Regions from separate parts of the Erwinia sorbitola genome, predicted to be linked through region 2. Evidence: predicted binding sites of a transcription regulator. Region 2 holds the regulator's gene; the other holds the start of a gene.

Region 1 (16,305 bases), 980 kb from region 2:
AAATACCAATGACACGGTGATCCATGCGCTGCGCGATATTATCAAGCATTCGCCGGATCTGCTCAGTGTACGCTGGCGGCGTGAAGGGTTTATCTCGGATCATGCGGCACGTAGCAGAGGCAAAGAGACGCCGATAAACCTGCTGGGCTTTAAAGACGGCACGGCGAATCCGGACAGTACCGACGGCAACCTGATGGATAATATTCTGTGGGTCAGCAAGGGGCAGGGCGAACCAGCGTGGACGCTGGGTGGCAGCTACCAGGTGGCGCGTATTATCCAGTTCCACGTAGAGTTCTGGGATCGTACTCCGCTGCGTGAACAGCAGACCATTTTTGGCCGTGAGAAACATAGCGGTGCGCCGTTGGGTATGCATAAAGAGCATGATGTGCCTGATTATGCCAGCGATCCGCAGGGCGACGTTATTCCGATGGATGCCCATATCCGTCTGGCTAACCCGCGCACGCCGGAAACGCAATCCAGCCTGATGCTGCGTCGTGGTTACAGTTATTCTCTGGGAGTTTCTAATTCTGGCCAGCTGGAGATGGGATTGCTGTTTGTCTGTTATCAGCACGATTTAGAAAAAGGTTTTCTTACCGTGCAGAAACGCCTTAATGGCGAAGCGCTTGAAGAATATATAAAACCGATTGGCGGTGGATATTTCTTCGTGTTGCCAGGCGTGGCGGACGCACAGCACTATCTGGCCCAGGGGCTGCTGGAAGCCTGATCTTATTTAGCGGATTAATCTTAATCCGCTAATCTTTTGCTGCTCCAGGTAATAAGCGCAATACAATTGATCTGATTAAAAATCACCCATTTACTCTTTCCTGCACCTGCGTTAAAAATAAATTCTCTTTCGTAACTTCATGATAAAAAACAGGTTCATCTAACTGTCATATAAACGGTAAAAAAAATGTTGCTTTTTTTAGCTAATATGAAGAATATGAAATTGCTGTTGATTTTCGCATCGAGTTTTTATGGGTGGAGATAGCGAATGCAGAGATCCCTTAACGGGTTATTAGTCGTAACGTCTTATATCGCAAACATTTGTGAGGAATACATTTCCTCTGTAACTTTCACTTCTTTCACAATCCAACGGCAACTCAACTCCTTTAACCCTTTCCGGTGCACTGCGGGCATGCGCTCTGCTTTGCATTTGTTCCAACGGCCAGACAAGGCTTAAAAGGAAGCCACAACCTCTAAAGCGTTCACGTAATCGCATTGATATAACTGATGCGGGAAATGAAACCAACTGTAAGGTGCCACTATGGGAAGACAGAAAGCAGTGATCAAAGCGCGTCGTGAAGCAAAACGTGTGCTTCGTAGTGATTCACGCAGTCATCGTCAGCGCGAAGAAGAATCGGTCACCTCGCTGGTGCAGATGGGCGGACTGGACTCTATTGGCATGGCTCGCGATACCCGCGACCACTCGCCGATTGAAGCCAGAAATGAAGCTCAGGCGCACTATCTCCACGCCATAGAAAGTAAGAAGCTGATCTTTGCTACCGGCGAAGCAGGCTGCGGTAAAACCTGGATCAGCGCCGCAAAAGCGGCTGAGGCCCTGATACATAAGGATGTCGACAGGATCATCGTTACGCGCCCGGTGTTGCAGGCGGATGAGGATCTGGGATTCCTGCCTGGAGATATCTCAGAGAAATTTGCCCCGTACTTCCGGCCGGTATATGACGTTCTGGTTAAACGTCTGGGATCGTCCTTTATGCAATACTGCCTGCGTCCCGAAATTGGCAAAGTGGAAATCGCTCCCTTCGCTTATATGCGTGGCCGCACCTTCGAAAACGCTGTGGTGATTCTGGATGAGGCGCAGAACGTCACCGCCGCCCAAATGAAAATGTTTTTAACCCGCCTCGGAGAAAACGTCACGGTTATCGTCAATGGTGATATCACTCAGTGTGATTTGCCTGCTCATGTGAAGTCCGGACTCAGCGACGCGATGGCGCGCTTCGAGGAGGATGAGATGATTGGCGTGGTGCGTTTTGATAAACAGGACTGTGTGCGTTCAGAGCTTTGCCAGCGTGCACTGCTTGCTTACAGTTAGTCAGACAGGTCAGACAGAATAGCAGGAGCTGTTATTCTGCAAGCCCCCGTAATAACAAAGCCCGGCACTGTCCGGGCTTTTTTATGCTTATTTATCGATGCCAAAGCCCTGTTTCAAAATTGCAGGCTGCACTTTAGGGAAATAGATATTCTGATAATAGCTGGCGGTGTTATTGCCCCAGTTATCCCCATCGGTACGCCCGGTACTCTGCCAGTGGGCAACCAGTACCTGATTGTAGGCTTTAATCACATCCGGCAGCGAGGCTGAGTCATAACGTTCTTCATGGCGGAAGCCTGCCAGCGACATCCGTGGTTTCTGGACGGCGGGTTCATCAACATAGCCAAGCACAACACCAGCCACCGGGAAGGTCAGCTCTGGTAACTGCAACAGCTCAATCAACGCCTCAGGTTCACGACGGATACCGCCAATTGGCACCACGCCCAGTCCGTGAGAGCGCGCCGCCGTCATCACTGCACCGAGAGCAATGCCAATGTCGGTGGAGCCGGAAATCAGGCTTTCAAGGCTTTCATGGGCAATCTGCTGTTTGTTTTCTGCGGCAATCCCCAGCTGGCTTTTATGCATATCAAACACAAAGGTGATGAAAACCGGTGCCTTAGCAATCCACGGCTGCCCTCCGGCCAGTTCTGCAATACGTGCACGAGTGGCCGGGTCGCGAACCACCACCAGCGAAACCTGCTGCGAGTTTACAGACGTTGGGGCACGCCATGCGGTTTCGATGATGTCATCAAGAATGTGGTCGGCGATCGGCGTATCAAGATAGCTGCGCTCGCTGCGATGGCTTTTCAGCAGTTGGGTAATATCATTCATAGGGAGCCCTGAGAGTAAGGTAAGAAAAATTAAGAAGTTAATTTTAAAATCAGAAAGAGAACATACGTGATATTGATGGGGGGGAGGGTAAGCAGATTGTGCGCCGGATCACACTTTCGTGGTGCGAGGCACGCAATATGTTATGTGTAGCGCAGGTGCGAGGCACGCCTCGTCCCGGGTCGGGCATGCCCGACCCCTACACCGGCGAAATATGCATAAAAAAATGCCTGAACTTTCGCTCAGGCATTCTCTTTGAATATGGTGGTGAGAGAGGGGTTCGAACCCTCGATACGTTGCCGTATACACACTTTCCAGGCGTGCTCCTTCAGCCACTCGGACACCTCACCATATTTTTACTGCCGTCACCCGCAGGGGGCAACGGGGCGCTACTATAGGCAGTAGCGGTTAATGGGTCAAGTAGTATTTTTCCCTGTGCTTCTATTCGCTTAACTCATGAGCAATCGCAAAAAATCATCAACGTACCCGCCGCGCAATGAAATCTCCTCGTCATCTCACTGACACAGAAATGAAATAGTTGTATCGCAGACTGACCACCTGAAATATTAAGTAAAATTTATTCATGGAGATCGCCACAAATGAAACATAAAGCCTTCGCACTTTCCCTGCTCACATCCCTGGTCTGCTCTTCAGCAGTCGCTGATATCGCCACCTATAATCGCGCAGCACAAGGGGATATTACCCAGCCGGGCGGGGCGCGGCGTCTCACCGGTGACCAGACCGAGGCAATTAAAGCATCCCTGAGCAACACGACGGCGAAAAACGTCATCCTGCTGATTGGTGATGGCATGGGGGATTCGGAAATTACAGCCGCGCGAAACTATGCGGAAGGAGCAGGCGGTTTCTTTAAAGGCATCGATGCACTGCCGCTCACCGGGCAGTACACCCATTACTCGCTGGATAAAAAAAGCCATAAACCTGATTACGTTACCGATTCAGCAGCATCTGCGACCGCCTGGGCCACGGGCGTTAAGTCTTACAATGGTGCCATTGGTGTGGATGTAAACGGCAGGGATCATCCGTCACTGCTGGAGCTGGCCAAAGCAGCCGGAAAGGCGACGGGTAACGTCTCGACCGCTGAACTGGAAGATGCTACCCCGGCTGCACAGATTGCTCATGTAACCTCACGTAAATGCTACGGCCCGGTAAAAACCAGTGAGCTTTGTGCCACCAATGCGCTGGAAAAAGGCGGGAAAGGTTCGATAGCTGAACAGCTGCTGAATGCCCGCGCAGACGTCACCTTCGGAGGCGGCGGTAAAACGTTTAAAGAGACGGCCACTGCTGGCGAATGGCAGGGCAAAACGCTGGCAGAGCAGGCGGAGCAGCGTGGCTTTCAGCTGGTTAACGATCTGAATGCGATGAACGCCCTGAACGAAGCCAGTGATAACAAGCCGGTACTGGGACTGTTCGCCGATGGCAATATGCCGGTGCGCTGGAAAGGGCCAAAAGCGGTTTATCACGGTAACCTTGATGGCAAACCGGTCACCTGCGAAGTGAACGCTGAACGCCCGGAGTCAACGCCGACTCTGGCCCAGATGACAGACAAAGCCATCTCCCTGTTAAGCAGTAAACAGCAGGGTTTCTTCCTCCAGGTTGAGGGCGCGTCAATCGATAAGCAGGATCACGCGGCTAACCCTTGCGGTCAGATTGGTGAAACTGTGGATCTGGATGAAGCGGTGCAAAAGGCGCTGGAATTTGCGCGTAAAGATGGCAACACGCTGGTGATTGTAACCGCAGACCATGCGCACTCCAGCCAGATCATCGCCAATGACAGCAAGGCGCCCGGACTGACTCAGACGCTGATCACCAAAGACGGCAGCCCGATGACCATCAGCTACGGCAATTCCGAAGAGGATTCGCAGGGCCACACCGGTACCCAACTGCGCATCGCGGCATACGGCCCTCATGCGGCCAACGTGGTTGGCCTGACCGATCAGACCGATCTGTTTTATACCATCAAGGACGCGCTGGATATCAAGTAACGGATGTTTATCTGACGGTATACCGCGGGGGCGAGGCAGGCAGTCTGTATCGGGTATCGCAGGGGCGAGGCACGCCTCGTCCCGGGTCGGGCATGCCGCCCCCTGCAGCCGTCGGCATATTCTGTAATGTGTATCGTAGGGGCGAGGCACGCCTCGTCCCGGGTCGGGCATGCCGCCCCCTGCAGCCGTGGGATATTCTGTAATGTGTATTGCAGGGGCGAGGCATGCCTCGTCCCGGGTCGGGCATGCCGCCCCCTGCAGCCGTGGGATATTCTGTAACGTGTATTGTAGGGGCGAGGCACGCCTCGTCCCGGGTCGGGCATGCCCGCCCCCTGCAGCCGTCGGCATATTCTGTAATGTGTGTTGTAGGGGCGAGGAACGCCTCGTCCCGGGTCGGGCATGCCGCCCCCTGCAGCCGTGGGATATTCTGTAATGTGTGTTGTAGGGGCGAGGCACGCCTCGTCCCGGGTCGGGCATGCCGTCCCCTGCAGCCGTCGGCATATTCTGTAATGTGTGTTGTAGGGGCGAGGCACGCCTCGTCCCGGGTCGGGAATGCCGCCTCCTGCAGCCGTCGGCATATTCTGTAATGTGTGTTGTAGGGGCGAGGCACGCCTCGTCCCGGGTCGGGCATGCCCGACCCCTGCAGCCGTGGGATATTCTGTAACGTGTATCGCAGGGGCGAGGCACGCCTCGTCCCGGGTCGGGCATGCCCGACCCCTGCAGCCGTGGGATATTCTGTAATGTGTATCGTAGGGGCGAGGCACGCCTCGTCCCGGGTCGGGCATGCCCGACCCCTACAGCCGTAGGATATTCTGTAATGTGTGTTGTAGGGGCGAGGCACGCCTCGTCCCGGGTCGGGCATGCCCGACCCCTACAGCTGCGAAATATGCATAAAAAAAATGCCTGAACTTTCGCTCAGGCATTTCTCTTTAAATATGGTGGTGAGAGAGGGGTTCGAACCCTCGATACGTTGCCGTATACACACTTTCCAGGCGTGCTCCTTCAGCCACTCGGACACCTCACCATATTGTTGCCGCAAACAGGTTGCTGACGGGCGCTAATGTAGGGGAAAACGCCTGCTGCGGTCAACAGCCATTCCTGAAAATTGAGCGCGTTTAGTCAGTTTTAACGCACTTTGCTGTTTAAAACGGCAATGGAGACCGCCAATCAAGGCGTTACATCAGATCGCCACCGATCATCTCGCGGAAAAAGTGCATAATAACCGGCTTAATTTGGCAGGAAAAACTGAGGTTAGTTGTGGAACAGACCAGGCCTATACCCCAACAGCAGGTGCCGGGCGGAACCGGCGCGCTGTTCTTTATCCAGATCTTCGCCACTATGGGCTTTGCGGTGCTCTATTCCAGCCTTGTGCTGTATGCCACCAAACGGCTCGGATTCAGTGAAGGGCAGGCGAATACTATGATGGGCGTATTTGGCGCCTTTAACTACGGGCTGCACCTGTTTGGCGGCTATCTCGGCGGACGTTTCCTCAGCAACCGTAATCTGTTTGTGCTGGGTATGGTGCTTCAGGTCGCTGGCTGCTGGACGCTGTCAGGGCAGAGCGCCGAAGGACTGTATTGGGGGCTGGCAATGTTTCTGACCGGTAGCGGGCTGAACGTTACCTGCATCAATATGATGCTGACCCAGCGCTTTGCTCCGGAGGATAACCGCCGTGAAAGCGCCTTCCTGTGGAATTACGCCGGGATGAATCTTGGCTTCTTCCTCGGCTTTACCGGGGCCGGGTATTTCCAACTCAGCGAACATTACGAAGCGCTATTCCTGTTTGCTACCGTCGGTAATGCTATCGCCATCGTTATCTCGCTGCTTTGCTGGAAAATCCTGGGAGATATCAATACGCCACTGCTGCATGCCAGCAAGCGGCAATTCCGCTGGCGTATGCTCGCCGGGCTGGCAGTACTGATATTGCTGGTTCCAACCATACGTCTTATGCTTAACCATGCAGGCTTTACCGGCAGCTTTGTACTGGTGCTGGGCGCAGCAATCTTTCTGCTGCTCTGCCTCACCACCCTGCGCCATCGCCCTCGCGATGAGCAGCGGCGGATGGGCGCATACCTGATCCTTGCCCTCGGTTCACTGGTGTTCTGGACGCTGTATCAACTGGCACCAATGGGATTAATGCTGTTCACCGAACACAATATCAACCTTAACGTTTATGGCATCCGGGTTGCGCCGCAGTGGGTGCAGAATATTAACACGCTGGTGATTGTGGTCGGCGGCCCGCTGCTGGCGATGGGGTTCCGCAATCTGCGTGAACGAGCATGGCGTATCGATATCCCGCTGCAATTCTCAGCCTCTTTATTCTGTATTGGTCTGGGTATGCTGGTGTTGCCGCTTGGTATCGCGCTGGCTGGCGAGGACGGCATGGTGGCGTTTAAATGGATCGTCATCAGCTACGTGCTGCAAAGCCTGGGTGAGCTGCTGATCTCTCCTATCGGTTACGCCATGATTGGTAAACTGGCCCCGGTACGCTATCAGGGGGTAATGATGGGCTGCTGGATGATGGTTACCGGTGTGGCATCGGTGCTCTCAGGCCATATTTCTGCGCTGATGCCGGAAAACAGCGGCAGTACACCGCTGATCACTAACCCCGGCTACAGCCATATTTTCAGCCTGCTGGGCTGGGGCAGTGCGGCAATCGGGCTGCTGATGATCTTCCTTATTCCGATGTTGCGCCAGCTGATTCATCAGGTTGAGCGCCGCTAATCGTCAGGCGGGGCAGGCAGCTGCCCCATATTTCACTTGCCAGTCGCTCTGTTTTCTTCCATAAACAGAAAAACAGGAGAAAAACGTGGATATCATTTTTTATCATCCGTTCTTTAAGGCAGAGACCTGGATCAACGGCTTACAGCAGCGTCTTCCTGATGCCCGCATCCGGCAGTGGCAGCCCGGCGACAACGGCCACAGTGACTATGCACTGGTGCGCCAGCCGCCGGTTGAGATGCTCCAGGGGCGCAAGCTCAAAGCAGTATTTGCCCTCGGGGCAGGCGTAGACGATATCCTCGGACAGCTGCGTGAACATCCTGAAATGCTGGCACCAGGCGTGCCTCTGTTCCGTCTGGAAGATACCGGAATGGGGCGGCAGATGCAGGAGTACGCGGTGTACCACGTACTCGGCTGGTTCCGGCGCTTTCCTGAATATCAGAAGCAGAAAACCGAAACGCTCTGGCACCATCTGCGCAATCGCAAGCGCAGTGATTTCTCTGTTGGTATCCTGGGGGCCGGTGTCCTCGGCCGCAGCGTGGCACAAAGCCTGCTGGCGTGGGACTTCCCTGTTAGCTGCTGGAGCCGCACAGCGAAGCAGATCGACGGCGTTACCAGCTTTCACGGCGAGCAGCAGCTGGGTGCGTTTCTTTCCTCAACTCAGGTGCTTATCAACCTGCTGCCAAACACGCCGCAGACCCAGGGGATTCTTAATCGCCACCTGCTGAGTCAGCTCAAACCAGGTGCATTTTTGCTGAACCTGGCGCGCGGTGCTCATCTGGTTGAGGCGGATCTGCTGGCGGCAATAGAAGCGGGTGAGGTCAGCGCTGCCGCACTGGATGTGTTTAATCACGAGCCGCTGCCCGCAGAACATGCTTTCTGGTCACATCCTGATATCGCTATCACACCTCATAATGCGGCTGTAACCTTGCCAGACGAAGCTATGGACTACATTGCGCAGGCTATGCTGCGATGTGAAAACGGCGAGATGCCGGAGGGGCGCGTGGATATCAGTCGCGGCTATTAATCTAAAGGAGAGAACCGATGTACCCAGTTGACCTTCATATGCACACCGTTGCCAGCACTCACGCTTACAGCACGCTGCGTGACTATGTGTTACAGGCGCAGACCTGCGGCGTTAAACTACTGGCGATTACTGACCACGGCCCGGATATGGCCGATGCACCGCACTACTGGCATTTCGTCAATATGAAGGTGTGGCCTCGGGTGATTGACGGCGTTGGCGTGCTGCGCGGTATTGAAGCGAATATTAAAAATATTCAGGGGGAGATTGATTGCAGCGGGCCAATGCTCGACTCCATAGATATCATCGTGGCGGGCTTCCACGAGCCGGTGCTGGCGCCGCAGGATAAGGCGAGTAATACCGAGGCGATGATTGCCACCATGGCAAACGGATTGGTGCATATCATCAGCCATCCCGGAAACCCGAAGTATCCCATTGATATTCAGGCCGTTGCCGAAGCCGCCGCGAAGTATGACGTGGCGCTGGAGCTGAATAACTCCTCATTTACTACTTCCCGCCTGGGCAGCGAGCCTAATTGTCGTGCCGTTGCTGCTGCGGTGCGGGATGCCGGAGGCCGCCTGGCACTGGGATCGGATTCGCATACCGCCTTTACCCTTGGCAACTTTGAGCACTGCCTGCGTATTATGCGCGAAGTGGATTTTCCGGAGGATCGCGTGTTAAATGTCACGCCACGTCGCCTGCTGGACTTCCTGCAACAGCGTACCGGCAGGGAAATTGCTGAATTCGCTGACATGTGACAGTGTCACACATTACTCTTAACGGAATTGAAATTACATGAATGAGTTTTCCATCATCTGCCGCATCCTTGGCTCTCTGTATAACCGTCAGCCTCAGGATCCGCTGCTGGTTCCGCTATTTACCATGCTGCGCGAAGGTAAACTCCAGCAGCACTGGCCGCTGGAGCAGGATGAGCTGCTCACCCGCTTACAGCAGAACAGCGATCCTGCGCTGCTGGCAGCGGATTACAACGCGTTATTTGTTGGCGCGGAATGCAAGGTGTCGCCGTACGGTTCTCAGTGGGAAAATGGCCCGCAGGAAGCGGATATTCGGGCGTTTCTCAGCCAGCGCGGCATGCCGCTGACCGACGCGCCTGTCGACCATATCGGCGCGTTACTGCTGGCCTCGTCCTGGCTGGAAGATCAGTCAGAAGCCGATGAGTCTCAGGCACAGATTCAGCTGTTTGATGAGTTCCTGCTGCCGTGGGTTGGCGCTTTCCTTGGCAAGGTCGAGGCGCATGCGGGTACGGCGTTTTACCGTACCCTGGCGGCTCTCAGCCGGGAAGCGTTACAGGCAATGCGCGATGAGCTGGAAGACGAGAACGCCTAACTGTCGGTTACGCGCGATCCCTTCTTCAACGCAGGCGCGGCCTGCCGCGCCTCTACAGCCACTCTGCGGCGGCAGAACCAAAGGGCGATGGCGCTCGTGACCAGATCAGCGGCATTCCCGGCAGCCAGAATGGTGAGCGTAAGCGGTAGCTAATTCCCCAGTGAGAAATCAGTGCTTCGGAGTCCTCATCCTGCGGCTGGCGGGGGGCGAGGCCTGCGGGCTGTGCGTCCTGCGGGTAGGGGGCATCCATTAACAGGCAGGCAGTGCGCGCCAGTGAAAGCCGCGCAGAAAAGCCGGTATGATTCAGCACTCGCTGGCGTAATCCTTCCAGCACGGCGGCGGCCATCATATAGCCAGTGGCATGATCCAGCGCCTGAACGGGCAGCGGCACCGGTGCATCGCTGTGCTGCCACAGTCGGCCACGCTCGGCAATTCCGCAGGCCATCTGCACCAGGCTGTCAAACCCGCGGCGATTGCGCCATGGCCCTGTCCAGCCCCAGGCGTTCAGACTCACATCTACCAACCCCGGATGCAAACTTTGCAGGGTGTCGCTGTCATATCCCAGGTCGCCAAGCGCATCGGCGCGGTAACCATGAACCAGCACATCACACTGGCTGAGGAGTTGTTCAAACTGACGCCGTCCCCCGGCAGATTTAAGATCAAGTCGCGCACAGCGTTTGCCTGGCGTGATCTCCTCCTCCAGTGACGGTTCCTGCCAGCCGGGCGGATCGATGCGTAATACTTCTGCTCCCAGTCCGGCGAGAAAACGCGTTGCCACCGGCCCGGCAATAATGCGCGTCAGGTCAAGTACCCGCACACCGATCAGGGGGCGGGAAGTGCAGAGACGCCAGGCAGGAGCCGGGCCGCAGGCATGAAGGGTTTGCCCGATTAATGCTTCCCTGCTGACGCTTTGGCCCTGGGCGTGCTGCTGCCATTCGCTGTGGCTACGCAGGGCAGCGGCACAGCCTCCGGCATCCACCACCGCCTGCTCAAGTTCCTCCCCTTTCCAGCGGGCGACGGTGGCCGCCAGCTGTTGCCGATCGCCGTGCTGCCCCAGCACTCGCTCCATTGCCGCCCGGTGATGGGGTGCATTGGTGTGCAGGCGCAGCCAGCCGTCTTCCGTGGCGTAATCCCCGGCGAACTGATCCCACTGCGGCGGTGTCGCGCGGTTAACCGGGCGCAGTGCGGACTGGAACCAGCGCGAGGCCAGCGGCCCGTTGATTTCAGCCGTGTGGGTATTCTGTGTCAAACGGGCGGCGGCGGTAGCGGCCAGCCCGATACTGGCTGCGGCGAGTTCGCTGACCGGGTAAGCCGATATCAGCGCCTGGTCGCCGTTAATGATAAGTTCAGGCAGCGGCGCGGTGTCGTTACGCAGACCATGCCACAGCTGTTGCCACAGTGCATCGCTCAGGCGGTTATCCATCAGACTCTCCTTGTGAGGTTTCAGGGGCGGGTACGTTTTTTCCTGTAGCGGTCATAACGGAAGCGCGGCAGGCGAGCATGCATTTTCAGGTTACGCAGGTTAATCACGGCAATCGCGGTGCCGGCAATCACCAGCAGCGCCCCTGCGGCTTTATAGCTGTTCATACTGTCGCCCAGCACCACAACCCCCATAATCACCGCCAGCACGGGCGTCAACAGGGAATAAGGCATAATAAGATTGACGTTGTAGTGCTTCAGCAGGCTGTACCACAGGGAATACGCCACGATCGACGAGCCAATGGCGCTGAACAGAATGCCAAACCAGCCCCGCCATGAAGAGTGTAGCAGCAGATTGAGCTGGTCAGATTCAACCACCCAGGATGCGCATCCCACCAGCGGAATGGCGAAAAATGAGAGCCAGCCGGTGAGGGTGAGCGGGCTGATGGCGGGTGATTTTTTTACAATCATATTGCTGATTGCCCAGCCAAAGGCGCTAAGTAGCAGCAGCACCAGCACCCACCAGTTAGGGATGGTCGGGCTACCCGCCAGCACGACCACGCCGCTCAGTGAAATCATGATGCCAAGCAGCTGCACCAGCCGCAGTTTTTCTTTCAGGATGACCATCGCCAGCAGCATGGCGATCGGTGTACCGAGCTGCACAATCACCGCCGCCGTTCCTGCATCGGTGTAGTTGAGGCTGACAAAAAGCAGAGCGAAGTGCATAAATCCGAAGGTAAAACCGAGGGGCACCAGATAATAAAGCTGCTGGCGAGTCACACGGGTAAAGGGCACCAGAATGATCGCCACCACCACAAAGCGCATGGCGATCATCAGCAGGGGCGGCAGGTCAAGCAGCCCCCATTTTATAGCGATGTTATTAAATGCCCAAATCGACACCACCAGCAAAATCAGCAAAAAATGACGCAGAGCCACTGCACAGTCCTTAGAAAATAACGAAGTATTCCTGATAAGCATGGCATGAAATGCACCAAATGAGGCGCTGAACTCAGCGGTATTTTTAGCAGCCTGTGGTGCAAAGCAGGGCAAACCTGCCGGGTTAAGCCGATGCTTTGTTTATAGAATGACAGAAAATGTTATGAGACAGGGTTGAAACCCGGTGCCATGATAGCCAGCAGGGTAAGCGACCCTGCCGTGATATCGAGGATAGAGCAAGATGACAGTGAGACTTCCGTTAGCCATTATCCAGCTTGAAAAACCGCCACAGGCGGTCAGTGGTGTTGTCGGGGAGCAGAATCAGTGGTTTGTTGAGGCCCTGAATCTCTCAGAGGATGACTATATTGTCGTGCGTCCGGATCTCGGAGAAGACCTGCCAGAGCTGACCACCATCTCTGCGGCGATCCTTAGCGGATCCTGGGCGATGGTCACCGATCACGCTGACTGGAGTGAGCGCACTGCGGCATGGGTTCGTCATGCGGTCGCTGAAAGACTGCCGCTGCTGGGTGTCTGCTACGGGCATCAGCTGATGTCCTATGCGCTTGGAGGGCAGGTAGGTGATAACCCTAACGGCTGGGAACGGGGCTTATACTCTCTGGAAGCGCGCTCCGAGAGCCATCACGATCCGCTGCTGGCTTCGCTTCCGTCGCGGTTCTCTGCCTGGTTGTCACATCGTCAGTCAGTGCTGACGCCGCCGCCGGGTGCACAGGTGCTGGCTGCTTCAGCTCAGGATGGATGCCAGATTATTCGCTACTCGGCGCAGGCGCTGTCGGTGCAGTTTCATCCGGAATTCACAGCAGCGATTATGACCGCCTGCCTGAAAAACAGTCTGAATGATGCTGAGGTTGCCCGTTTGATGCCGGTAAGCCCGGAACCCGAATGGCCGCGTCAGCTGCTGCGCGATTTCTGGCAACAGGGTGTGCCGCTGGCAAAACGCGCCTGACGCCTTGTTTGTCGGTCGGTTGCTGCTTAACTGGCGTGGCGCTGATTAATCAGCTGATCAAGCTGCTCTTTTGGCACCGCCTCAGAAAACAGGTAACCCTGAAGCTGATTGCATCCGGCCCGTGCCAGTGCGGTCATCTGACCGTGGGTTTCTACCCCTTCAGCTGTAACGGTCAGTCCCATGGCATGACCCAGCTTCACTACGGATTCAATAATGGCGCTGGAATTGCTGGTGACGCCCAGCGACTGGGTAAATGAACGGTCAATTTTGATTTTATCGACGGCGAAGTTGCTCAGATAGTTGAGGCTGGAATAGCCGGTGCCGAAGTCATCGAGCGCGATGCGGAAACCGGCTTCACGCAGCTCGTCGATAATTCCCTTCGCGGTTTTTTCGTCTTCAATCAGTACTCCTTCGGTAATTTCCAGCTCAATATGGGTGGGTGAAATCTGCTCTTTATTGACGATTGCCTTAATGCGTTCGACAAAGCCAGGAGAGCGAAACTGTAAAGGTGAAACATTAACGGCAATCGAGAGGTCGGGCCACAGACGGGCAACGCGACAGGCTTCACGCAGCACCCACTCGCCAAGCTGGGTAATCAGCCCGATATCTTCCGCAACCGGGATAAGTTCTGTGGGCGAAATCCTGCCGTGTACCGGATGCTGCCAGCGGATCAGCGCTTCCAGTGCCACCACCTTCTGTCCGCTGATATCCATCAGCGGCTGATAAAAGACGTGAAGATCCCGCTTAGTCTGTAAGGCATGGCGCAGGTCGGCACCAATCTGCTGGCGGGTTTTTAGTGACTCATCCATCGAACGTTCAAACATCCGGTACTTACCCCGGCCCTGATTTTTAGCCTCATACAGAGCAATGTCCGCTTTGCGCATCATTTCCATCCGCTCCGTGGCATCGTCTGGTGCCAGTACCACCCCAATACTGACGCCCACCCAGGTTTCATTACCCAGCAGCAGAAACGGCTGGCTCATCGCGTTAATAATGCGCTGACACAGCTCGGAGGCATCCCTGGATGAGGTGATCTCCTTCTGAATAATAACGAACTCATCTCCACCCAGGCGGCCTACAGTATCGATATGGCGTACCAGCCCGTTGAGGCGATGGGCCACCTGCACAATCAGCTCATCTCCGGCCTGATGACCATAGGTGTCATTGATGGTTTTAAAGCGATCGAGGTCGAGCAGCAACAGCGCCACTTTGTCTTTCTGACGGGCGATGCGCACCAGTGCCTGGCTCATACGCTCTTCCACCAGTGCCCGGTTAGGCAAACCCGTCAGCACATCGTGAAAAGCCAGATGCTGGGCCTGCGCTTCCGATGCTCCCAGCTGAAGCAGGGAGTCTGACAGGTGCATTGCGGAAACCCACAGGCGACGCATCATCACAATACAAATCAGGATAATGACCAGGGATACCAGCAGCATAACGGGCGTAATAGCATGCAGCATACGTGAACCCGGGCGTTCTGCCTGCCATTGCAGGCTGCCGATGGCAAGCCCGTCGAATGAAGTCAGCGGGTAAAAGCCAGAGTCAGCTTCGCGGGACAGAGTATTGGTAAAATGCAGGTCGCGCAGCAGGCTCCGTTGAGCAAGTGATGCCAGCCAGCCGCTGTCCATCCGGCGAATACTCAGCATTGAATACTGGCCGCTATCAGCGGCATTTCCGCTAATTTGCCCAAGTGCAACAATTGCCGGGCCATCATCAATCAGGGCAAAACCGACGATATCGTGACGGCCATTTTTCAGGCTGTGTTGCTGTTGCAGGCTCTGCATAAAAGCACGCACCGGGAAGGCAACATGGCCAAACTGTTCTGCCGGAACATTGCGTCCGTTCTCCCACAGGTACACAGGGTGGCCCGAAGCATCCAGCAGATAGATTAACTGATGATCAAACATCGTTGAGAGCCAGGCACCGACATTTTCATTCAGCCACTGAAGGTCAGGCTTATCCTGCGCCAGACGATCTGCCAGCGGCTGCCATTGCGTCAGGCTGCGCTGCTGCTTCAGCATATCGCCCAGGGCCTGCGACAGCGTGGTCTCTACGATTTGCTGCTGAAGGGCCGTCTCGTCATTGTTGGTGCGAACGCCAGCCCAGTGCAGGGTAAAAAAACCGGCACTAAAGGTGATAAGGAGAACAATAATCAATGGGATCAGCACTTCTTTAAAGAAATGATGACGAAAATTGTCAGAAATTTTCATGATTTTTATCATCCGGTTTGTTCCTGGATGTGACCTGAGGCTGTTATTCAGGCTAGCATAAATGCGGCACTACACGTTTTCAGCTGCTCAGAGATTTGAGCTGTGATCGAATTTAAATTCATTTTTTGTACAGTTTGAGTTAAGTAATAAAGTAAATTTATCATTGGCAGGTGAATTGCTGCACCGGAGCCTCGTTTACGGGTGACTGGCAGCGATTTCTGGCGCTTTCTGGCTGGGATAAAGTGTTACTTGTTGTGCATCTGTCACCGCTGATAAAGTCAGCCAGGTCGGAATCGCTCGGTATTGTGTATCGGGCTTATGAGTTGAAAGTGATGGTTCAATCAGACTTTTCTGTTTCCTCGTGCGTGATCAACGATTTTTAAGCCGTTTAATCCGGCATTCTGCATAAAGGGGCGTACTTTAAGCGTAAGTAGTTATTACATCACAACGAGCAGGTCTTGCCGGGTTAGGGTGGCGTCACCACTACTAACCTGTCGATTTTGATAGCAATTAACAGGTGGAAATAACCTTTATTTTTTAATTTGTCAGATAATCCTTATTATAAGATTTCCTGCTGAAACATAATGCTCCTGAGATTTATCCTGGAGTGTAAAGGCGTTGATGCTGCGTTAATGTTGTCATAATTTATTCATGCCTGGACTTTATTGAGCTATTTATACATTAATAGTTCATTGATATATTTTACCGCGCGACAGAGTCTGACTATGAGTTGTTTACCATAGGTTTATAAAGAGAATTATTAATCATTGGCAACGGTTCGTTTAACTTTCGTTGGGCTTTTGTTT
Region 2 (16,305 bases):
ATTGTGCCTTTGGATTTTACCAGCAGCGAAACCAGCTGGAGGTCGAACACAAAGGCCAGGATTTGCAGGATGTGGTCAGCATCGCAGACCGGACGGTGGAAGCATTAGCCCGCAGCATGATTACAGGACGGTTTCCCGACGACGACTTTCTCGGCGAGGAGACGGGCGGCGGCGATGAAAATGCACGCTGCACCTGGGTGGTTGATCCGATTGACGGCACCAGCTGCTTTCTTAACGGGCTGCACAACTGGTGCGTTTCCATCGGCATCCTGGTAGCCGGGGAACCGACCATCGGCGTGGTATACGATCCAAATCACCGTGAGCTTTTTCGTGCCTGCAAAGGTAAAGGGGCCTGGGTCAATGATGCACCAATGCGCGTCCACAGCGGCACTACGGTAGCGGATGGCGTAATGGGCGTCGGTACCTCGCACCGCGTAACACCTGAGATATTCGTCCCCTTTATCAGCGCGCTGCTGCATGAAGGCGGCATGTTTATCCGCAGCGGATCCGGAGCGCTGATGACCGCCTGGGTGGCTGCGGGCCGTCTGATTGGCTATTACGAGCCGCATATGAATGCCTGGGATAGTCTGCCCGGTCTGGTGCTGGTGCGCGAAGCGGGCGGTATCAGCAATGATTTCTTAGCCAATCACGGCCTGCTGCGCGGTAACCCGCTGCTGCTGGCCAATGAGACCCTCTATCGCCAGTTGAGCGGAATGATCGCCCACCCGCTGGCCTGACGGTCAACCTGAAACCAATACGTGCTCACACTCTGATAACCCTACGCCATTATCGCCCTGAGAGGCGCGGCAAACGTCAGAAAGCGGTACGTTCTCTGTACGGAGATTTAAGATGTCTGGATTGCTTAACTTCTTTAAAGCAGCACCTCCCGCGCCATCACCGGGGCGGTTTGATCAGCGGAAGTTTACCTTTCTGCGCTGGCAAACTTTCCTCGCGATGACGCTGGCTTATGTCACTTTCTATGTCTGTCGCCTGTCGTTTACCGTGGCTAAAAGCGCGCTGGTTGAGCTGGGCATGACGCCGACAGAGCTTGGCATGATTGGCTCCGCGCTGTTCTTCTCTTACGCCATCGGCAAGCTGGTCAACGGTTTTATTGCTGACCATGCCAACGTAGTGCGTTTTATGAGTCTGGGGCTGCTGCTCAGTGCGGGGATGAACCTGCTGATGGGCTTTACCACCAACGCGCTGTGGCTGACGCTGTTCTGGGGGATCAATGGCTGGGCGCAGTCGATGGGCGTTGGCCCCTGCGCTGTCTCACTGGCACGCTGGTACGGCAGCAAAGAGCGCGGCACCTTTTATTCCATGTGGTCAACCGCTCACAATATCGGCGAGGCCGTCACCTATATGGTAATTGCCAGCGTTATTGCCGGATTTGGCTGGCACGCAGGCTACTTCACCACGGCGATGCTGGGCGTGGCGGGGATTGTGGTGATCCTGCTGTTTATGCGCGACTCACCGCAGAGCGCCGGTTATCCGCCAATTAGCGTAATTCGCGATGAACCTCAGGAGATTGAAGAGCAGCAGGGTTCGGTTTTTAAAAATCAGCTGCTATCGCTGCGTAATCCGGCTCTCTGGCTGCTGGCTCTTGCTTCGGCGTTTATGTATATCGATCGCTACGCGGTCAACTCCTGGGGCATCTTCTTTCTGCAACAGGCCAAGCACTACACTACGGTGGAAGCCTCCGGGATCGTTGGCGTCAACGCCATCGCCGGAATTGTCGGGACGATTCTCGCGGGGGTGCTTTCTGACCGCTTTTTCCCGCGTAACCGCAGTGTGATGGCAGGATTTATCAGCCTGCTGAACGTGGCAGGGCTGGCCCTGATGCTGTGGCTGCCGCGCAGTAACTACACCGATATCCTGTCGATGATACTGTTTGGCGCGACAATTGGTGCTCTGACATGCTTCCTCGGCGGGTTAATCGCTGTCGATATCTCCTCGAAAAAAGCCGCAGGTGCGGCACTCGGCACCATCGGTATTGCCAGCTATGCCGGAGCCGGTCTGGGGGAGTTTATTACCGGGGTGATTATCGATCGTACCTCGGTCATTGAGGCCGGCAAAACGTTGTATAACTTCCATAGTCTGTCGCAGTTCTGGATCGGCTGTGGTCTGATTTCCACCCTGCTGTGCTTTATTACCGCCGGTATTGTTGCCCGCCGCCATAGTCTGGCGCAGGCTCATTCGGTTGGCTGATTTATTTCGTTTTTTAATCTGACCTTATTGAAGGAATTATTATGTTAACGATACAGACGGCGTTATCGCGCCTGGCATTTGCCCTGATTATGGTACCCGTGCTGAGTAGTCAGGTGGTGCAGGCAGCAGATTTCGAGCTGGAGAAGGTGGTTGAAGTCAGCCGCCACGGGGTGCGTCCGCCAACGCCGGATAACACTAAAGCGATGGAAGCCGGCACCGATCGCCCCTGGCCGCAGTGGCTGACTGCCGATGGTGAACTGACCGGACATGGTTACGCCGCTGCTGTCCTGAAAGGCGGCTACGAGGCCAACGGCTGGCGTCAGGCAGGACTGCTGACCTCAGGCTGCCCGGACAGCAAGGCGCTGTTTGTCTGGGCCAGCCCGTTACAGCGAACTAAAGCCACTGCGAAGGCGCTCACTGACGGTGCGTTTCCGGGCTGCGACGTGACAGTACACAGCGTTAGTGACGACAGCGATCCCCTGTTCCAGAGCGATAAAATGGGGCTGGCCCCGCTGGATGAAGCAAAAGCACGGGCAGGGATTCAGCAGGCCATGGGCGGCACTGTAGAGCAGGCAGAGCAGCGCGCAGCGCCGGAGATCGCGCGCCTGAAAGCCGTGGTCTGTCTGGCTGACCATCCTTGTCCGATCTTCGATCGCCCCTGGAGCATCAAGCGCAACAAGGACGGGCGTTTCGAAGTTGAAGGACTGGCGACACTGGCCAATATGGCAGAAACGTTCCGCCTCGCCTGGAGTGAGAACCAGCCCTCAGCGAACGTGGCATTTGGCCATGTCCACTCTGCCGCTGACGTGGCAAAGCTGATGCCGCTGCTGACCACCAAATATGATTACATCAACGATGTGCCCTACATCGCGCGCCGTGGCGGTTCCGTGCTGATGGATCAGATAGCTAAAGGGCTGGCGGCTAAACCGGTCAAAGATGGCCCGCCGGACGTACGCTGGCTGCTGTATGTGGCGCACGATACCAATATCTCCTGGCTGCGCACCATGCTGGACTTTAGCTGGCAGCTGGCTGAATACCCGCGTGGCAATATTCCTCCGGCGGGGAGCCTGGTGTTTGAACGCTGGCGCGAAACGCACAGCGGCAAGCGCTATATCCGCCTCTATTTCCAGGCACAGACCCTCGACCAGATCCGTAATCTGGCTCCGCTGGCGGGAAAAAATGCCCTGGTGAGGAAAGAGTTTAGCGCGCCTGATTGCCGGATCACGTCCGCAGGTGTGATGTGCCCGTATGACAGCATGATGGCACGTATTACGCACAGCATCGACCGCAGTGCCGTCACTCCCGTGCACTATTAATTAACTGTTCTGATGGTAAAAAAAAGGCCCCCTGACGGTGGCCTTTTCTCTTATTTTCGCGCTAGCGATTGTTGCGCTTTACCCACTGCCAGCTAATCAGCAGCAGCAGGATCCAGCCCATACCGACATACAGCGAAATACGGGTATCCGGGAAATAACCAATCAGGCCGATGACAAACGCCAGGAACAGGATACCGATAACGGCGGTAACGTTACCGCCCGGCAGCGCAAACTTTAGCTCTTTCTGCTGCTCAGGCGTCAGTGTACGACGGAAAGCAATTTGCGAAAGAAGGATCATAATCCACACCCATACGGTGGCGAACGTTGCCAGTGAAGCGATCACCAGGAATACTTTCTGTGGCATCAGATAATTAAGATAAACCGCCACCAGCATTGCCAGCATCATCGCCAACACCGTCACCCACGGCACACCTCTGCGCGATACCGAAGCAAACACTTTAGGTGCATGCCCCTGCTCTGCCATGCCATGCAGCATGCGGCCAACGCCGAATACGTCACTGTTGATTGCTGACAGCGAAGCGGTAATCACCACGAAGTTAAGGATCGTTGCGGCCGCAGCAATTCCCATATGCTGGAACGTCAGAACAAACGGACTGCCGTTAGTGCCCACCTGGTTCCACGGATAGATAGACATAATGACGAACAGCGTACCCACATAGAACACCAGAATACGCAGCGGCACGGTATTGATCGCACGTGGAATCGACACCTGAGGATCTTTCGCTTCGCCCGCTGTGATACCGATAATTTCGATACCACCGAAAGCAAACATCACCACCTGGAGCGACAGCACCACGCCAATCCAGCCGTTCGGCATAAACCCGCCGTTGGTCCACAGATTGCTGATCCCCGTTGCCTGGCCGCCGTTACCGATGCCCCAGAGAATAATGCCAAAACCGGCGACAATCATCAGGATAATGGTGGCGACTTTAAACAACGACAGCCAGAATTCCACTTCACCGAACACCTTAACCGTAGCAAGATTAAGTGCGCCGATAATCAACACCACGCTTAAAACCCAAATCCAGTGCTGCACATCCGGGAACCACACGCCCATATAGATACCAAAGGCGGTAACATCCGCAATGGCAACTATCAGGATTTCAAAGCAGTAGGTCCAACCGGTGATATAACCTGAGAGCGGGCCAAGATAATCACGCGCATAGCGTGAAAATGAACTGGCCTGAGGGTTATTAACGGACATTTCGCCAAGGGCGCGCATAATAATATATGCAGCAGCCCCTCCTACCAGGTAGGCAATCAGGACGCCAGGACCGGCCATTCTGATGGCATCAGCCGAGCCATAAAACAGCCCGGTACCAATAGCTGAACCGAGAGCCATAAACCGAATATGGCGAGTGCTCAGACCTTTTTTGAGTGTTGAACTTGTCATAATTACACCTGTCGGCCCCTTACCGGCAAGGAGGCAAGGGAAAGTTTTACAACGCTATTGCTGATGCGCAGTAACCGACTGGCGGCCTGAAACGCGATCGTACAAAGCCACCAATACCAGCATCACCAGTGAAGGCGGCAACCATGCCAATCCCTGATCGGCTAAAGGCAGACTTTGGGTAAATGCTGGCAGTATTGCCTTAAAGTTTGTGCTTTTTATTGCATCGACAATACCGAAAAGCAGACTAATCAGCATAACTGGCGCGATGATTCTCGTGCTTTTATTCCACCACTTTAAGGTAAAACTTAACAGTACCAGCACAATACAAGGTGGGTAAATCGCAGTTAATACTGGAATTGAAATCTGGATAAGATGACTCAGACCCAGGTTTGAAACCACCATCGAGAACAGGCCAAGAATAAACACTAACTGACGATAGCTAAGAGGCAGGTAGTGCTCAAAGAACTCTGCACAGGCGCAGGTCAGACCAACAGCCGTCACCATACAGGCAACGAAAATCAGTGCGGCCAGGAAGAAGCTGCCCATATTTCCGAAGGTGTGCTGCACATAAGCATGCAGAATAGCGGCACCGTTAGCATTCTGGTCAACGATAGAAGCGCTGTCAGAACCGAGCTTAAACAGTGCCAGATAAACCAGCGTCAGGCCCACACCAGCAATCAGACCCGCAATCACGGTGTAACGGGTTAATAATTTCGCTTCACTGATGCCGCGCGAGCGTGCTGCGTTGACAATAACAATGCCAAACACCAGCGCCCCGAGGGTATCCATGGTCAGATAACCGTTCACAAAGCCGCTGGAGAATGCCGCACGTTGATAATCAACGGTTGCAGGCGCGAGGCCACCCGCCGGCCACAGCAGCGCGGCCAGACCCAGAATAGTCAGGGCAAAAATTTTCAGCGGTGCCAGCACATGGCCTACGGTATCCAGCAGTTTGCCCGGATAGAGGGAGACGCCTATCACCAGAGCAAAGTAAACCATGCTGTAGAGCATCAGCGGCAGCGTGCCGTCGCCCGTCAGCGGGGCAATCCCCACTTCAAACGATACCGTCGCGGTACGTGGCGTAGCAAACAGCGGGCCAACGGCCAGATAACAGACGGTCGCCAGCACCACGCCAGCCGCTTTACCTATTGGCGAACTAAGGGCGTCAATACCGCCGCCGACGCGTGCCAGCGCAATAACGGTAATCACCGGCAGTCCCACTGCGGTGATCAGAAAGCCGAGAGCGGCAATCCAGACGTGTTCACCAGACTGGATCCCCACCATTGGTGGGAAAATGATGTTTCCGGCACCGACAAACAGGGCAAAAGTCATAAAGCCCAGCGCCAGAATATCTTTGGAAGTTAAACGATGTGTCATAAGAAATCGTGTTGCCCGTGATGTTGTAAAAGGTCGTGATGTCAGGTTGTTACTGAAATCTATCCCTCTGCTCGCTCTAAAAACATTGTCACATAAATTCAATACAGTGGAATGCACTTGTTTTGGCTATATCAACAGTGAAAGTGAGCTGGTTATTTTCTGTATACAGGGGGATGACGAAAAAACGGGGGTAAGTAGAACGTTTATAGGGGAGAAAGGCAATACAGGATTGGAAAAGCAGGATGATATAGCGTAAAAAACCACTTAACCAGTGCATATCTTTAGATCTGGCTACGAATGCATTAGATGATTTGTATCTTTTTTATCCGACCCAGGGTTAATTTCCGCATTAAATCCGGGTGAGATGCACAAAAGGCGCGGAAATCCGCGCCCTGTACACAAACTGATGCAGCGATTACCAGACCCGGCTGGCAACATCCACGACCAGACGCACCTTGGCCCACTGCTGCTCTTCCGTCAGGCTATTACCCTCTTCAGTTGAGGCAAAGCCGCACTGCGGGCTGAGACAGATCTGATTGAGACTGACAAACTGCGATGCTTCACGCAGGCGTTTCTCTACGGTTTCTGCCGCTTCAAGCTCACCATTTTTGGTCGTGATCAGACCCAGCACGACCTGCTGTTTTCCTGGTTTGATAAAGCGCAGTGGCTCAAAGCCGCCGGAACGCTCGTTATCGTACTCAAGGAAGAAAGCATCGATATTGACACCGCCAAACAGAATTTCGGCCACCGGCTCATAGCCACCTTCCGAGATCCAGGTGGAGCGGAAGTTACCACGACACACATGCAGGCCAATCACCAGATCGTCCGGCTTCCCTTCGATAGCTTTATTCAACACGCGGGCATAGGTACGCGCCAGCTCTTCCGGGTTGTCACCGCGATCGCGGATCTGCTGTTTTTGATCGTCAGAGCAGAGATAGGCCCAGACGGTATCATCCAGTTGCAGATAACGGCAGCCAGCATCATAGAAAGCTTTAATTGCATCGCGATAGGTCTGCGCCAGATCGTCAAAATAGACATTAAGATCCGGATAGACATCCGCATCGATCACTTTACGCCCGCCGCGAAAATGCAGCACGCTTGGGCTGGGGATAGTCATTTTAGCGACGGCATCACCGCTGATACTTTGCAAAAAACGGAAATCTTCCAGCATTGGGTGGTTGCTGAAGCCCAGCTTACCGGTCACCTTCACACCGCGAGCCTTGGTCTGAACGCCGTTAAACTGAATGCCCTGCTCGGCCTCATAACGCTCTACGCCGTCCAGGCCATCAAAGAAATCGAAATGCCACCAGGCGCGGCGGAATTCACCATCGGTCACTACCTGCAAGCCATTTTCGCGCTGACGGGCAACCACTTTGCGGATCGCCTCATCCTCGACTGCGCGCAGTGCGGCGGCATCAATTTCTCCCGCTTCAAACTGCTTACGGGCCTGTTTAATTTCCGCCGGGCGCAGATAGCTGCCAACCACTTCGGCGCGGTATGGGGTGAATGTTGTCATAATAAATAGCTCCTGGCCTGCACTCGGCACATAATTTAGTGACGTAATAATTACATCAAGTTATATGTAGACTTCTGGACGTCTATATGTCTGTTACTTAAGAGTGTCATGAGAAGTCATCCGCGGCAAACGAGTAAATTTCATGTGAGTTGAAAAATATTCATGTTGTGGCAGGAGCGGGTCAGGCATGCCTGACCCCTACGAGTACGGTTTACATTCGTGAAGTGGAAGTACGCACGAACCCGGCAATACGCAGCTATGCCTCGCCCACAGCGAGTACGGTTTTACATTCATGAAGCGAAAGCACGCACAAACCCGGCAATACGCAGCTATGCCTCCGCAGGGGCGAGGCACGCCTCGTCCACGGCGAGTACGGTTTACATTCGTGAAGTGGAAGCACGCACAAACCCGGCAATACGCAGCTATGCCTCCGCAGGAGCGAGGCACGCCTCGCACACAGCGAGTACGGTTTACATTCGCGAAGTGGAAGCACGCACAAACCCGGCAATACGCAGCTATGCCTTCGTAGGGGCGAGGCACGCCTCGCCCACAGCGAGTACGGTTTTACATTCGTGAAGTGGAAGCACGCACAAACCCGGCAATACGCAGCTATGCCTCCGCAGGAGCGAGGCACGCCTCGCCCACAGCGAGTACGGTTTTACATTCATGAAGCGAAAGCACGCACAAACCCGGCAATACGCAGCTATGCCTCCGTAGGGGCGAGGCACGCCTCGCCCACAGCGAGTACGGTTTACATTCGTGAAGTGGAAGTACGCACGAACCCGGCAATACGCAGCTATGCCTTCGCAGGGGCGAGGCACGCCTCGCCCAGGCATTATTCAGCCAGCATAGCGCGGGCGCGCTGCATCTGCTGTTCCGACAATGGCAAATACCCTGCCTGACTGACCAGAGCCTGGCCCTGCGTTGACAGCGCCAGACGTAAAAAAGCAGCCGTCAGCGGTTCCAGCGGTTTATCCGGCGCTTTATTCACATAGATATAGAGAGGGCGGGCGTAAGGGTAGCGGCCGCTGCGGATATTCTCAGCGCTCGGCGCAATCCACTCATTGCCATTGCGCGCTACCGGCACGATCTTAACACCGCTGATATGAAATCCGGCGCTGGCATAACCAATACCGTTTAACGTACCCGCCACCGCCTGCACAACGGCGGCAGAACCGGGATATTCGCCCACGTCATTGCGGAAATCACCGTTACACAGCGCCTGCTGTTTAAAGAACCCCCAGGTGCCGGATGCGGAATTACGCCCAAAACGTTGCAGTCCACGCGTCGCCCATTCTGGCTGGGTCAGCTCTAAATCCCCCCAGGTTTTCGGTACCGACAGCCCGCCGCAGCGGCGGGTCACGGAAAAAATAGCATCCAGCTGTTGGGCATTCAGCCCGTTCAACGGGTTGTCCTGATTGACCACCACCACCAGCGCATCCATCGCCACCGGAACCGCCAGCGGCTGATAGCCGTAGCTGTCCTCAAACAGCTGGCGCTCTACAGCCTGCATCGGGCGGCTCATGGCACCGAGCTGCGCAGCACCTGCCGCCAGCGCCGTAGGTGCAGTTGACGATCCGGCCGCCTGAATCTGCACATTGACTCCGGGGTACTGACGGTTAAAGCTCTCACCCCACAGGGCCATCAGGTTACCCAGCGTATCAGAGCCGACGCTGGTCAGATTGCCCGCCAGCATTCCCTCTTTCGCCAGCGCCTGCGAACTTACCAGCAACAGCGCCAGCGCGATTAACATTTTCATTGCATGGGTTCCGTGAGACTTAACGCAGGGCATTCTCGGCCAGTTCGGCACTGACAATCAACCTTGGTGGTAATTGAAAGCTGAAACAGGTTTCACGCCCGGGGACGCTGCTGATATCCAGGCGCGTATTGTGGTGGCTGAGGGCATGCTTCACGATAGCCAGCCCCAGGCCGCTGCCGCCGGTTTGCCGTGAACGTGCTTTGTCGACGCGATAAAATCGCTCGGTGAGACGAGGCAGATGTTCCGGCGCGATCCCCGGCCCGTTGTCCCTGACTTTGAACTGCGCTCCCTGCGGATTACGCAGCCAGCTTACGTCGATGCGCGTACCGTCCGGCGTATGGTTAACAGCGTTATACACCAGATTCGAGATTGCACTGCGCAGCTGTTCGTCGTTGCCATACACGCGCAGATGCGGATCGGTATGAAAATAGATGTCATGCCGGCCGTTACTCAGCGTTTCCGCCTCGCGCTGCAATACGCGCAGCATCATCGGCACGTCCACTTTTTCCTGCAAATCCAGCGCCGGGGCAGCTTCAATACGTGACAGGGTCAGCAGCTGCTTCACCAGGCTGTCCATACGTTTGGTTTGCTCCTGCATAGTATGCAGCGCTTTATCGCGCAGGCTCCCCTCCAGAACGGAGTCGTTCATCATCTCCAGATAACCCTGCAATACGGTTAACGGCGTACGCAGCTCATGACTGACATTGGCAAAGAAGTTACGCCGCGCCCCTTCCAGCTGATGCATCTGAGTAACATCTCGTGCCACCAGCAGCCACTGCCCTTCGCTGTAAGGCATCACGCGGAACTCAAGATGACGATGACTGTTGAGTACCAGCGTCAGCGGGCGTGAGAAATCACGCTGCCGCAGATAGCGGGTAAACTCCGGATAGCGCAGCAGGTTAAGGATGTTCTGACCGTTATCTTCCGGCCAGCGCAGGCCCAGCATCTGCTGTGCAAGGCCGTTACACCAGAAAATCGTACCCTCTTCGGTAGTCAGCACCACGGCATCAGGCAGGGACTCCGCCCCGCTGCGAAAACGTTTAATCAGATGGCCAAGTTCACGGCGGCGGCGGCGGTTACGCGCCTGCATTTGATACAGGCCGTAAAACAGCGGTTCCCAGCTGCCACGGCCGCTGGGTGGAGTCATGCTGCGGTCAACCCACAGCCAGTGAGAGAGTCGAAGTAAGTTGTTGAAATGAAAACCCAGCACGCACAGCACTGAGACTAACAGCAGCCAGGGCAGCCCGCCCACCAGCAGCCCAAGCACTAATGCGGGCAGACCGGCAAGCAGCAGCTCAAACAGTAATCTCTTCCAGGAGAGGCGTTCCAACACGGTTCAGACTCCAGCGCGAACAATCAATAGCGTGCAGAGAAACGATAACCTGTTCCGCGAACCGTCTGCACCATACGATCGTGTCCGGTCAGTTCCAGCGCTTTACGCAGGCGACGAATATGGACATCAACGGTACGATCTTCGACGTAGACATTCGTGCCCCAGACATGATTTAGCAACTGTTCACGACTATATACGCGTTCCGGGTGCGTCATAAAGAAGTGCAGCAATTTATATTCTGTCGGCCCCATTTCCAGAGGCTGGGTGTCAGACATCACGCGGTGCGATGAGGGATCCAGACTCAGCCCCTGCATCTCTATCACCTCTTCTACGGCCATCGGTGAGATACGGCGCATCACGGCTTTAATACGTGCTACCAGCTCTTTTGGCGAAAAAGGTTTGGTAATATAGTCGTCTGCACCCACTTCAAGGCCCCGGACGCGATCCTCTTCCTCGCCGCGTGCGGTCAGCATCATCACCGGAATATCGCGGGTCATGGCTTCGCGCTTCAGGTGTTTGATAAACTGAATGCCGGAACCGCCCGGTAGCATCCAGTCCAGCAGGATTAGGTCCGGCCACGGCTCAATAAGCATACTTACTGCGCTGTCATAGTCCTCGGCTTCGATCGGTTGATAGTCATTTTGTTCCAGAACGAAACACAACATCTCACGGATTGGGGCTTCATCTTCCACCACCAGAATTCGCTTGGCCATTATTGCTCCTGCTGTTGTGACAGATTTGTCACGGGGATATGCGGCGCCATTATGCGTCAGTTTTATGACACTTTTATGAAAAAAGCACCCCCCTAAAAGCATTGATGGAATTAAATAAAATCCCCGCCTCATCAATATGTTTATCGGCTCTGAATAATTCGGGATGCAGGACAGGTATAATACTCCCCTCGCTTTCTGCCATGAAAGGATCCCCATGCGCATCATTCATACTGCCGACTGGCACCTGGGTCAGTTTTTTTATACCAAAAGCCGTGCGGCCGAACACCAGGCATTTCTTGACTGGCTGCTGGAGAAGGCAGAAGCGCAGCAGGCTGACGCCATTATTGTTGCGGGCGACATCTTTGATACTGGTTCTCCGCCGAGCTATGCGCGTGAGCTGTATAACCGCTTTGTGGTCAGGCTACAGCAGACTGGCTGTCAGCTGGTGGTGCTGGGGGGAAATCACGACTCGGTGGCAATGCTGAATGAATCACGCGAACTGCTGGCCTGCCTGAATACCCGGGTGATTGCCGCCGCTGGCGATGATGTGAGCCAGCAGGTGCTGGTACTGAACCGCCGCGACGGCCAGCCCGGTGCGTTGCTGTGTGCTATTCCGTTTTTACGCCCGCGCGATATTTTACGCAGTCAGAGCGGTCAGTCCGGGCGCGAGAAGCAGCAGAGCCTGCTGGAGGCCATCACTGAACACTATCAGCGCTGCTGGCAGGAAGCTTTGACCGGCGCGATGCTCTTGGCCTGGCGCTGCCAATTATCGCCACCGGGCACCTCACTACGATGGGCGTCACCAAAAGCGATGCGGTGCGCGATATCTATATTGGTACCCTTGATGCCTTCCCGGCCGACTGCTTTCCACCCGCTGACTATATTGCCCTGGGGCATATTCATCGTGCCCAGCGTATCGCCAACAGCGAACATATTCGCTACAGCGGCTCCCCTATTCCGCTCAGTTTTGACGAGCTGGGTAAAGCCAAAAGTGTATTTCAGGTGGATTTCTGTAACGGCAGCCTGAGTGCCGTTGACGCGCTGCCGATCCCGCTGTTTCAGCCAATGCAGATGATTAAAGGTTCACTGGAGCAGATCGAACAGCAGCTGGCAGCAATCACCGCCGGTCCGCAGGATGCAACCATCTGGCTGGATATTGAAATCGTTACCGATGCTTACCTCAGTGAACTACAGCGCCGCATTCAGGAGCTGACCGAAGCCCTGCCGGTGGAAGTTGTGCTACTACGCCGCAGTCGCGAACAGCGCGAGCAGGTGATTGCCCGGCAGAACAATGAAACCCTGAGTGAGTTAAGCGTTGAAGAGGTATTTTCCCGCCGTCTGGCGCTGGAAGAGGAAGAGCCTGAACGGCTGGAGCGGGCCAGAGCGCTGTTTGCCCGTACGCTGGAAGCGGTTCGTCATGAGGAGGAGCCATCATGAAAATTTTGACCCTGCGCTTTAAGAATCTCAACTCCCTGAAGGGCGAATGGAAAATCGACTTCACGGCGGAACCCTTTGCCAGCAACGGCCTGTTCGCGATAACCGGCCCCACCGGAGCGGGTAAAACCACCCTGCTGGATGCCATCTGTCTGGCGCTGTATCACGAAACGCCGCGCCTGAAGGGTATCACCCAGTCGCAGAATGATCTGATGACGCGTGACACCGCCGAGTGTCTGGCGGAAGTGGAGTTTGAGGTAAAGGGTGTCGCCTGGCGCGCCTTCTGGAGCCAGAATCGTGCTCGCGGGGCTGCTGATGGTAATTTACAGGCTCCACGCGTTGAGCTGGCGCGCTGCCAGGATAACCAAATCGTTGCTGATAAAGTAAAAGATAAGCTGGAGATGATCGCCAGCCTGACCGGGCTGGACTTCGAACGCTTCACCAAATCAATGATGCTGTCACAGGGTCAGTTCGCCGCCTTCCTGAATGCCGATGCTAATAAACGTGCGGAGCTGCTGGAAGAGCTGACCGGTACCGAAATTTATGGTCGGCTGTCGGCGGCGGTGTTTGACCGCCATAAGCAGGCAAAGGTGGCGCTGGATACCCTGCGCGCCCAGTCCAGCGGGATGGAGTTACTCACCGCAGAACAGCATACAATCCTGAACAGCCAGCTGGCAGAGAGCGTAGCGGAGGAGCAGGCGCTCACTTCGCAACAGCAGATGCAGCAGCAAAAAATGCAGCAGCTGCAACAGCTTGAGCGCCTTCATCGGGAAAAACAGCAGCTGATCGCCACGACAAAGCAGCTGGAAGAGCAGTTGCAGCAGGAGCAGCAGGCGCTGACGGCGGCTACACAGCAGCAGCAGCAGGTATTGCAGGCGCAGGAGCAGCATCAGGCGCTGCGCTTGCAGCAGGAAACGCTGATTACCGAACAGGTATTGCCGCTCGATTTGCAGCTGTCCTCCCTGCATGAACAGGCGCAACAGCTGGAGCGTGAGCGAAGTGAACACCAACTAGCGCTTCAAACACGCCAGCAGGAAAGAGTAAAAAACCAGCAGATTCAGCAGGATAAACAGGCCCAACAGCAGCAGCTGAACGCCTGGCGTGAGGCACATCCACAGTTTGAACACTACGGTGAGTATCTGCCGCTGTGGCGCGAACGCTTTAGCCAGCAGCAGGAGAGTGAGCAATCACTGACTTCACTTCGCCTGCGGGTAAAGGCCCAGCAGCAGCAGGTACAGCAATTTGAAGAGGCCAGCCAGCGGCTTCAGCAGCAGCAGGCACCGCTGCAACAACAGCTCACAGCAGCCCAGAACAGCCTCGATTTGGCACAGCAGCGGCTGGCACCGCTTCAGCAACAGCATCCTGAAGAGAAACTCCGTGCTGCTCTGGAACAATATGCGCGCCAGCGTCCACAGCGTCTTTTGCTGGCTACCCTGCTTCCGCAGTGGCAGCAGCTGGCAACACGCCGCACGCGCTTGCAGCAGGAGCGCCAGACGCTGAGGCAGCAAATCCAGCAAAACAGTGAGCGGTTACTTACCCTGCGAGCCAGCTGGAAAGAGAAATATCAGCATCAGCAGGATCTCGATAAGCGCTGCGAGCTGGAACGACGCATTGCCGATCTGGAGCAGCACCGGGCGCAGCTGGAGCCAGGCCAGCCCTGCCCCCTGTGTGGTTCAGAAATACATCCCGCCGTGCAGCAGTATCAGGCTCTTGAACTGTCGGAAAATCAGCAGCGGCTGGCGGCGTTAAAACGCGAAGTAGAACAGCTTAAAGATGAGGGCAGCACCTGCGCTGCGCTGGAGAAACAGGCGCAGCAGCAGGACGAACGTCAGCAGCAGGAAGAGGCGGAGCTCACCCGGCAGGCGCAACAGCTGGAACAGCAGTGGCAGGCCGCCGCCGCCGTGCTGGCCCTGACGTTCAGCCCGGAACAGCACCAGCAGGTCAGCGACTGGCTGACGCAGCAGGAAGAGCAGGAAACCACGCTGCAACAGCAGCTGCATCAGCTGGAGCAGGCGCTGCGTCACTGCCAGCAGCAGAAGGAAGCGCTGTATCAGCAGCAGCAGGCATGGCAAACCCTGCAACAGCAGACTCAGCTGCACCAGCAGCAGATGGCTGCCGCCGTACAGGCCCTGAATGAGCAGCAGCAGCAACTTGCACAGGATGAGCAACGCGCAGAACAGCTACGCAACAAACTGGCGGAAGGTGTTGCCCCTCTGGGGCTGACGCTGCCGCAGGATGGCGATTATCAGGGCTGGTTACAGCAGCGCGAAACGCAGTGGCAGCAGTGGCGCACTAACAGTGAGGCTCTTAGCGCGCTGGTGCCGGAGCTGGCTACTCTCAGCAGCCGTCAGCAGGCGCTGGATGAAGAGCTTCAGCAACAGCAGGAACGACTCAGCGCACTGGAGCAGCGCCTGCAACGGCAGCAGAAAACAGTGGAGCAGTGCCGCCAGCAGCGTCAGGATCTGTTTGGCGACCGCGTGGTGGCAACGGTGCAGCAGCAGCTGCGTACGGAAACAGAGCAGCACATACAGGCCGTTCGCCGGATACAAACCGAGTGGCAGCAGCAGCAGGACAGGATAAATACCCTGACCGGACAGCATAAATCACTAAATGAGCAGTTGATTAATCTACAGTCACAGTTAGATGAAGCAGTGAGCATAGCGGGCCATATTGATGACTTATCTGCACAGCGGGCGCTGCTGGAAACTCATCTCACTACGCTCAACCATCAACTGCGCGAACTGGCCAGCCAGCAGGGGCAACTACGCCAGCAGCTTCGGGATGACAGTGAGCGCCGTAGCCGCCAGCAGTCGCTGCTGCTCGAAATCGCCGCCAACGAACAGCAGCTGGAAGACTGGAGCTACCTCAACCAGCTAATCGGTTCCAAAGAGGGGGATAAATTCCGCCGCTTTGCCCAGGGACTTACGCTGGATCACCTGGTGTGGCTGGCAAATAATCAGCTTAACCGTCTGCATGGCCGCTATCTGTTGCAGCGTAAATCACAGGAAGCGTTAGAGCTGCAGGTGGTCGATACCTGGCAGGCCGACGCGCAGCGCGATACGCGTACACTGTCAGGCGGTGAAAGCTTCCTTGTCAGCCTCGCACTGGCACTGGCGCTTTCCGATCTGGTGAGCCACAAAACCCGTATTGAGTCGCTGTTCCTGGATGAAGGTTTTGGCACGCTGGATGCGGAGACGCTCGACAGCGCTCTCGACGCCCTGGATACGCTAAACGC

What was found. The regulator PhoB, encoded in region 2, activates phosphate uptake and scavenging genes when phosphate is short. The targets are predictions, from matches to a motif close to CTGTCATAAAACTGNCNNAT.
Region 1: a site for PhoB is predicted at 3,386-3,405, ahead of phoA (alkaline phosphatase). Genes of this name have one in related genera too.

The regions. Positions count from the first base shown of each region.
Region 1 covers NZ_CP046509.1:2,614,328-2,630,632, reverse strand. Annotated here, with positions in the region: gene efeB (iron uptake transporter deferrochelatase/peroxidase subunit) at 1-724, shown strand, start outside; gene phoH (phosphate starvation-inducible protein PhoH) at 1,265-2,053, shown strand; gene GN242_RS11750 (NADPH-dependent oxidoreductase) at 2,141-2,881, opposite strand; tRNA gene GN242_RS11745 (tRNA-Ser) at 3,141-3,228, opposite strand; gene phoA (alkaline phosphatase) at 3,478-4,881, shown strand; tRNA gene GN242_RS11735 (tRNA-Ser) at 5,818-5,905, opposite strand; gene GN242_RS11730 (peptide MFS transporter) at 6,139-7,605, shown strand; gene ghrA (glyoxylate/hydroxypyruvate reductase GhrA) at 7,691-8,629, shown strand; gene GN242_RS11720 (phosphatase) at 8,647-9,384, shown strand; gene GN242_RS11715 (TorD/DmsD family molecular chaperone) at 9,422-9,973, shown strand; gene GN242_RS11710 (CoA transferase) at 10,026-11,396, opposite strand; gene GN242_RS11705 (DMT family transporter) at 11,417-12,328, opposite strand; gene GN242_RS11700 (glutamine amidotransferase) at 12,570-13,292, shown strand; gene GN242_RS11695 (putative bifunctional diguanylate cyclase/phosphodiesterase) at 13,319-15,499, opposite strand.
Region 2 covers NZ_CP046509.1:3,599,069-3,615,373, forward strand. Annotated here, with positions in the region: gene GN242_RS16360 (inositol monophosphatase family protein) at 1-737, shown strand, start outside; gene GN242_RS16365 (MFS transporter) at 850-2,208, shown strand; gene GN242_RS16370 (histidine-type phosphatase) at 2,250-3,524, shown strand; gene proY (proline-specific permease ProY) at 3,586-4,938, opposite strand; gene brnQ (branched-chain amino acid transporter carrier protein BrnQ) at 4,993-6,315, opposite strand; gene GN242_RS16385 (cobalamin-independent methionine synthase II family protein) at 6,731-7,831, opposite strand; gene GN242_RS16390 (PstS family phosphate ABC transporter substrate-binding protein) at 8,667-9,590, opposite strand; gene phoR (phosphate regulon sensor histidine kinase PhoR) at 9,610-10,923, opposite strand; gene phoB (phosphate response regulator transcription factor PhoB) at 10,947-11,636, opposite strand; partial or broken gene sbcD (exonuclease subunit SbcD) at 11,851-13,073, shown strand; gene sbcC (exonuclease subunit SbcC) at 13,070-16,305, shown strand, end outside.